Linked DNA regions of Undibacterium sp. KW1. The protein of the gene in region 2 interacts with the protein of the main gene of each other region in a pairwise test. Links are inferred from orthologs where the notes say so. Each region holds a gene or a part of one and is shown on either strand. Other genes may lie near its edges. The genes, in order: UNDKW_RS08760 and glmS.

What was found.
Region 1: the proteins of glmS (region 2) and UNDKW_RS08760 interact in binary tests that used the Escherichia coli proteins (3 or more experiments, as listed by UniProt). The link is inferred for Undibacterium sp. KW1 from one-to-one orthologs.

What each region holds. Positions count from the first base shown.
Region 1 is NZ_AP018439.1:1,976,473-1,979,800, forward strand. The notes cover bases 47-3,046. They hold UNDKW_RS08760 (phosphatase PAP2 family protein), read right to left. Parts: upstream 2,144-3,046; coding sequence 950-2,143; downstream 47-949. Other genes in these bases: UNDKW_RS08750 (bifunctional alpha/beta hydrolase/class I SAM-dependent methyltransferase), read left to right, coding at 47-385; UNDKW_RS08755 (CDP-alcohol phosphatidyltransferase family protein), read right to left, coding at 333-953; UNDKW_RS08765 (patatin-like phospholipase family protein), read left to right, coding at 2,185-3,046. Also shown: more of UNDKW_RS08750, read left to right, coding at 1-46; more of UNDKW_RS08765, read left to right, coding at 3,047-3,279; UNDKW_RS08770 (SDR family oxidoreductase), read left to right, coding at 3,282-3,328.
Region 2 is NZ_AP018439.1:190,301-193,574, reverse strand. What follows is about bases 26-2,971. They hold glmS (glutamine--fructose-6-phosphate transaminase (isomerizing)), read right to left. Parts: upstream 2,435-2,971; coding sequence 617-2,434; downstream 26-616. Other genes in these bases: UNDKW_RS00890 (Lrp/AsnC family transcriptional regulator), read left to right, coding at 2,590-2,971; UNDKW_RS00900 (hypothetical protein), read left to right, coding at 26-374. In the rest of the region: more of UNDKW_RS00900, read left to right, coding at 1-25; more of UNDKW_RS00890, read left to right, coding at 2,972-3,060; UNDKW_RS00885 (ABC transporter substrate-binding protein), read right to left, coding at 3,101-3,274. UniProt on the Escherichia coli protein: Catalyzes the first step in hexosamine metabolism, converting fructose-6P into glucosamine-6P using glutamine as a nitrogen source.

The DNA.
Region 1 (3,328 bases), 1.8 Mb from region 2 along the record:
TCAATGCCGCGATGCCTTTGCCGCAACCAGTTACCCGGCGGAAGAAGATGCCTATGACATCGTCATCGTCTCTGGTTTGTATGAGCTGTTCAGTGACAATGTCCTGGTACTGGCATCCTTGCGCGGCATACAGCAGCAATTGAAAATTGGCGGGTACCTGGTGTACACTGGCCAGCCATGGCATCCGCAGTTATTGATGATCGCCAAGACCCTGAATACCCATCGCGGCCAGTCATGGCAAATGCGCCCACGCCCACAGGCAGAGATGGATGCCCTGGTCGCCAGCATAGGTTGCAAAAAAATTGCGACGCAGCTCGGTATAGCGGGGATATTTACGGTGTCGGTGGCGCAGCGTGATGCGGCAGTGCCCGTTTTATCCGATTGAACAAAGTCCAGAGCAAGAGTAGCAGGACGATGAGCAACACCGCATTCAGCCAGATCGCTGGTAGTTGAAAAGCTACAAGCAGGGCCAGCAAACCAAAGGCAAAAGCGCGGTCGCTTTTGCCCATGGGGCCATCAAAGCGGCGCTTGGAACCTGCCAGTAAGGCTGCAACGCCAGCAAACTCTGTCAGCAGGGCCAGCATAGCCACTGCAATCAACAAGGGCAGATGTATGCCTGCCACCAGGGCAAAAGGCAAGACCAGGGCGGCATCTGAAACCTGATCTGCCACTTCATTGAAAATGGCTCCAAAGGCAGTTTTTTGCTGGGTGACGTTGGCCAGCATGCCATCTATCGCATTCAGCGCCATGCGCACGAACATAAAGACCGGTAGCCCCAGCCACAAGTTTTTATTCTGCGGATAACAAGCCAGCGCAATGCCATAGGCGATGGACAGGACCATCGCCAGCAGAGTCACCTGATTTGGCGTGATATGTCGTTTCGCCAGGCCCGCCAGCAAAGGTTGTAGCAATTGCTGGAAGCGCGGCTTCAGTTGGTAGATAGAAAAACTCATGGTCTGCTGTTTGTTCCTTGTGACATATACAGTTTGGCCAGCAATATACATCGGCTATAACCCATGGCGCAATGCAGGTAAACCGTTTTGCCCGTTTCAATTTCCTGGCGCATGTATTGCAAGATTTCATCGCTTACCGGTTTGCCTGGCTTGAGCAGATCAAGCAGAGGGAAATGTCTATAAGCGTGCTTGCGCAAGGCAGGCGTTTCGCTGAGTTCATTTGCCAGGTCGATGATGCTGCAATCTGGCGGCAGTTGTTTTGCCTCCCGGCTACTGAGGCGGCGCCCCACCCAGAGTCGATCTGTCAATTTGATGATGACGGGTTTGCGCCTCTCACGCCAGACAACGGCCAGCCAGGTAAGCTGGTAACCGAGCAAATAAGGTGCATACATGAACCATATCCACCACGGATATTGCCCCTGTTTTTTATGCAGGAAGTAAACATCGTTACGATAATAAGCCAGACTGACCAGAGCGAGACTGCATGCTATGTACAAAGCCAGCCAGCTATGGGCAAAGATGAAGCCTGTGATAAAAAATACGCTGGCAAATATCAGGTAATAAAACGCCACATGCGGTTCTGCTCTTTTCGGTTTGATAAAGACGACGCAAAACAATCCCAGCAAACTGCCGCCAAGCACATCCAGCAAATGGTGTTGATAAGTGAATACCGTCGAGGCAGCTGTGAGAAGTAACCACGCGGCCAGCGCCATGCGTAGCAGCCTTGTGCGGACATGCTCGCGCAAGGCGCTCCAGAATAACAGGCAGTAAGCAACATGCAGCGAGGGTAATTGATTATATGGTTTATCCATTAGCGCCAGATAATCATATAGATATGCACACCATATAGAGGAGATGGCAGGTCTGGGCCAACTGAATTGCAGAGGGTAGAGCACGAAGATGAAGGCTGCAATGACGGTTGCCAGCAACAGGCGCTGGCTAAGCAGGCGTAATTGATCCTGGCTGTGCACTACAAAGAATGTCAGGCAAAAAAACAGGCCTGAACTGAGGTAGGGCAGTATCATCCATTGCAAAAACGGGATGCCAGCCTCAAATGACAGGGCAGCGTGCCTTATCACTCCTTGCTGCTGCGCCAGCAGATTGGCGGCCAGATAGCACAAGCCAAATGCCAGGGAATTCAGCAACCAGTGACGCAAGCGGTGTTGCACAGGTGCAGGAGTGGATGGCATTTGATATATGTTTAGCCTTAACAGTGTGATATTTTAGCAGGATGAATCAAGTTAAAAAATATAAACGCTGCATGGTATTGGCAGGTGGTGGATTTCGTTTTGGTATTTACCTGGGCATGTACGCAGCCGCCTGCGAGGCTGGCCGTGCGCCAGATATCCTGCTGGCCAGTTGCGGCGGCGCGATTGCGGCAAGCATCATTGCCGGGTTTCCTGACGATGCGCAACGCAAGGCATGGCTGAGCTCGGAAGAAATGTACCATTACTGGAGCGGTTTGAAATCTTCTCCCAGGGCAGGCATAGTCCGCGCGTTGGCCTTGGCCGCTAAACGTGGTTTTGGGCGTGACTCTGCCAGCACCATACCTGACCTGTTCAATGAATACCTGTTTGAAATCCCGGCGGAATTGCCCTTGCCAAGATTGGCGGCAATCGAGCAGTCAGTAGCGACTGCCATCATAGGTGGCAAATTGCTGTTTGATGAAAATGAAGTCGGCCTGGCCCGTGGCCAGCGCAAATTATTTGCCGAGACCGTGTTTTGTGGTCCAAGAGCAGCGGCACTGCTGGATGGCATGACCTCACCACTGGCAGACCCGCGCTGGGGGGAGCATGCCATTTCAGAGCAGTTATTGTGCGATGTGCAAACGCCAACCAGTCTGGCAGCACGTATTTCTATCACTGACATGTTTTATTTCCGTTGCCATACCCATACCGATGGTAATTATTTTGGCGGTGTACTGGACTTGTTCCCCATTGAGATCGCAAAACGCCTGGCAGATGAAGTCATGATGGAATTCAAACAGAGTTTTGACCAGGCTTTTTCCATCCCTGCCTGGCGCACGGTCCTGGGCCTCGATGGCAATGCCCGCCTGCGCTATGCAAATGGACAGGCAGTTGATGTGCGTATCGATACATCCGACGTGGCAACGGTCTTGGCCAAAGAATCAGTACAAAAGAAACTGGACTGGCGTAATAACCGCATACGCCTGAGCATGCCAGAAAACCATGCCACCTATGCAGCCTATATGGAGGCCCAATGGCAATATGGTTATGCACGCGGCATGGAAGCCTTCACCCGGCAAACAGCCTATGACGAAGCCATGATACGCCACAGCGACAAATACAGCAGGGGCGTGGCCTAGGCATGAAGAGCATCATGGTCATAGGCGGCACCAGCGGCATAGGCCTGGC
Region 2 (3,274 bases):
CGCATTTCCTTGATCCAACTAACGCCCATGATGTAGCCCTGCTGGCTTTCGATGAAGAAGGTAAGGCCGTACCAGCACCTGGTATCTCGCGCTGGGATTTTGTTCGTGTCTGTCGAACTGTTAATCGCTTAAAACTTACTGATCATCAGGCTTTAGCAGAAGAGCGACGCAAAGTTTGGCAACGCATGATGACACATATCAACAACTATAGACGTGCTTTGGATCAGACTAGACACTCTGCAGCTGCACGAGAACGCGTCAAGAATGAAGCCCGTGAGATTGCTGAACTCACAAAACCAAGCGCTGAACTATCTTCCGTAGCCAAATGGTGCGTTCGCCTAAATGATCCGCAACTTTCAAAGCTATTCGGATGAATAAGCCATTGGATTGTAAATGCAAACCTCAAATTTCGAGTTAGCTACTAATTCCTATAGAGTACAAAACCGAGTAACGTAAAATTTAATTACGAAACTGGAAAATATAATCCAGAGAAATCAATACTTCAGCGAGCAAAGAGCTTATTCCATCAATATGTACAATTTGCACGGTCGACCCGACCAACTTTATTCGGGCCCGACCAACTTTATTTGCTCTAGTCATAACTCAATGCCCTGCCTTATTCAACAGTCACGCTTTTTGCAAGGTTGCGTGGCTTGTCAACGTCCGTCCCCCGCGCAAGTGCGGTGTGATAGGCCAGCAATTGCAGTGGCACTACGTGTAGTATTGGTGACAGCTGGCCGTAGTGTTCTGGCAGACGGATGACGTGCACGCCTTCGCTGGAGGTGATGCGGGAGTCGGCGTCGGCGAAGACGTAGAGTTCGCCGCCGCGGGCGCGGACTTCTTGCATGTTGGACTTGAGTTTTTCTATCAGGGTGTCGTTGGGGGCGACGGTGACGACGGGCATTTCCTTGGTGACCAGGGCCAGGGGGCCGTGTTTGAGTTCACCTGCGGGATATGCTTCGGCGTGGATGTAGGAAATCTCTTTGAGTTTTAATGCGCCTTCGAGGGCGATGGGGTAATGCAGGCCGCGACCGAGGAAGAGGGCGTTTTCCTTGCGGGCGAATTCTTCTGCCCAGGAAATGATTTGTGGTTCGAGTGCCAGCACGGCGCTGATGGCGACGGGCAGGTGGCGCAGGGCGCGTATGTGTTCTGCTTCGTCAGTTTCGCTAAGGCGGCCTTTGCTTTGGGCGAGGGACAGTGCCAGCAGGAAGAGTGCTGCCAGTTGTGTGGTGAAAGCCTTGGTGGAGGCGACGCCCACTTCGACACCGGCATGGGTGATATAGGACAAGGCGCATTCACGCACCATGGCGCTGGTGGCGACATTGCAGACTGTCAGAGTGTGCAGCATGCCCAGGCTGCGCGCATGTTTTAGTGCGGCCAGGGTGTCTGCTGTCTCGCCACTTTGCGAGATGGTGACGACGAGTGAATTGGGGTTGGGCACGCTTTCGCGGTAGCGGTATTCGCTGGCGATTTCTACATTGACGGGGATTTTGGCGATTGCTTCTATCCAGTATTTGGCCGTCAGGCCTGCGTAATAGCTGGTGCCGCAGGCGAGTATCAATACCGAGTCTATCTGCTTGAAGACTTTGTAGGCACCGTCGCCAAACAGTTCGGGCATGATGCTGATGACGCCTTCCAGCGTATCGGCAATCGCACGCGGTTGCTCGAAGATTTCTTTTTGCATGTAGTGGCGGTATGGGCCGAGTTCTGCTGCGCCGCTGTGGGCGTGTACGGTTTTCACTTCGCGCTGCACCGATTTGCCTTCGCTATCGACTATCCATACTTTTTGCAGTTGCAGATCGACCACGTCGCCTTCTTCGAGATAGATGATCTGGTCTGTGGTGCCTGCGATTGCCATGGCGTCTGATGCGAGGAAGTTTTCGCCCTGGCCTACGCCGACGATCAATGGGGAACCCTGGCGTGCACCAACCACGCGGTGTGGTTCGTCGCGGCAAAATACGGCAATCGCAAATGCGCCTGTCAGACGCTTGATGGCGATTTGCACGGTCTCGAACAAATCACCGCTGTAGAGGTGGTCTATCAAGTGGGCGATGACTTCGGTGTCGGTCTGGCTCTCGAACACATAACCAGCCTGTGTCAGTTCTGCGCGCAGTTCTTCATGGTTTTCTATGATGCCATTGTGCACGAGGGCGATGCGCTCGCGCGAGAAATGCGGGTGGGCATTGGATGAAGACGGTGCGCCGTGGGTGGCCCAGCGGGTGTGGGCGATGCCGGTAAAACCAGCGAGGCCGGACTGGTCTATCTGTGCCTGCAGGTCTGCCACGCGGGAGGTGCTGCGTGAGCGCTGGAGGTGACCATCTACATGCAGTGCGACGCCGCATGAGTCATAGCCACGGTATTCAAGCCGTTTTAAGCCTTCGAGCAAGACGGGGGTGATATTGCGTTGAGCAACTGCGCCGACGATACCGCACATGGTGACCTCTGATAAAGAATGAATATGTGTTCATGCTAAAGCAGATGGCTTGATATTTTCTTTCAAAATTTACATATTATTGAAATTTATAGAACATCAATTTTCTAATTGAACTATTATTTCAATATATAAGAAAATTTGGAATTATCAATCATATGTTGACTGTTAATCAGTTAGATGAACTGGATAAACGTATTTTGCAGCAATTGCAAAAAGATGCCTCGCTGACCAATCATGAGCTGGCCTTGCGGGTGCATGCGTCTGCACCGACCTGCCTGCGCCGCGTCAAGCGGCTGACGGATGAAGGCATCATCAGCCGCCAGGTGGCGTTGCTGGATGCCAGCAAGCTGGGGGCGGGCTTGACTGCCATCGTCGAAATCACGCTCGATCATCAGGCAACCGAGAAGCTGGTGGAATTTGAGCAACTGGTGGCGCAGGAAGGGGCGGTGCAGCAATGTTACCGCGTGTCGCAGGGGCCAGATTTTGTGCTGGTGATACAGGTGGCAGACATGGCGGCCTATCATGCGCTGGCGCACAGGCTGTTTGCGACACATGCGAATGTGCGTAATGTGCGTAGTTTTTTTTCTATCTTGCGCAGCAAGTTTGAGACAGCTATCGCGTTATAGTTTTTGAGTACGCCCGTTCAGCGTGGGCGTATGCTTTCTTTCAAAACATTCGCCGGGTAATAACGTTGAAAACCCTTCCAGACCATGCCTGACTTGGCGACCTGTTCCAGTGTGTCCTTGAGTGCCGCTGCATCTTCTGCACCCAGAGATTTTTTGGAAATATAGGCACCGCTATCCCCCATGGCAATTCGGGGATAGGTTCGAAACGTAGTTT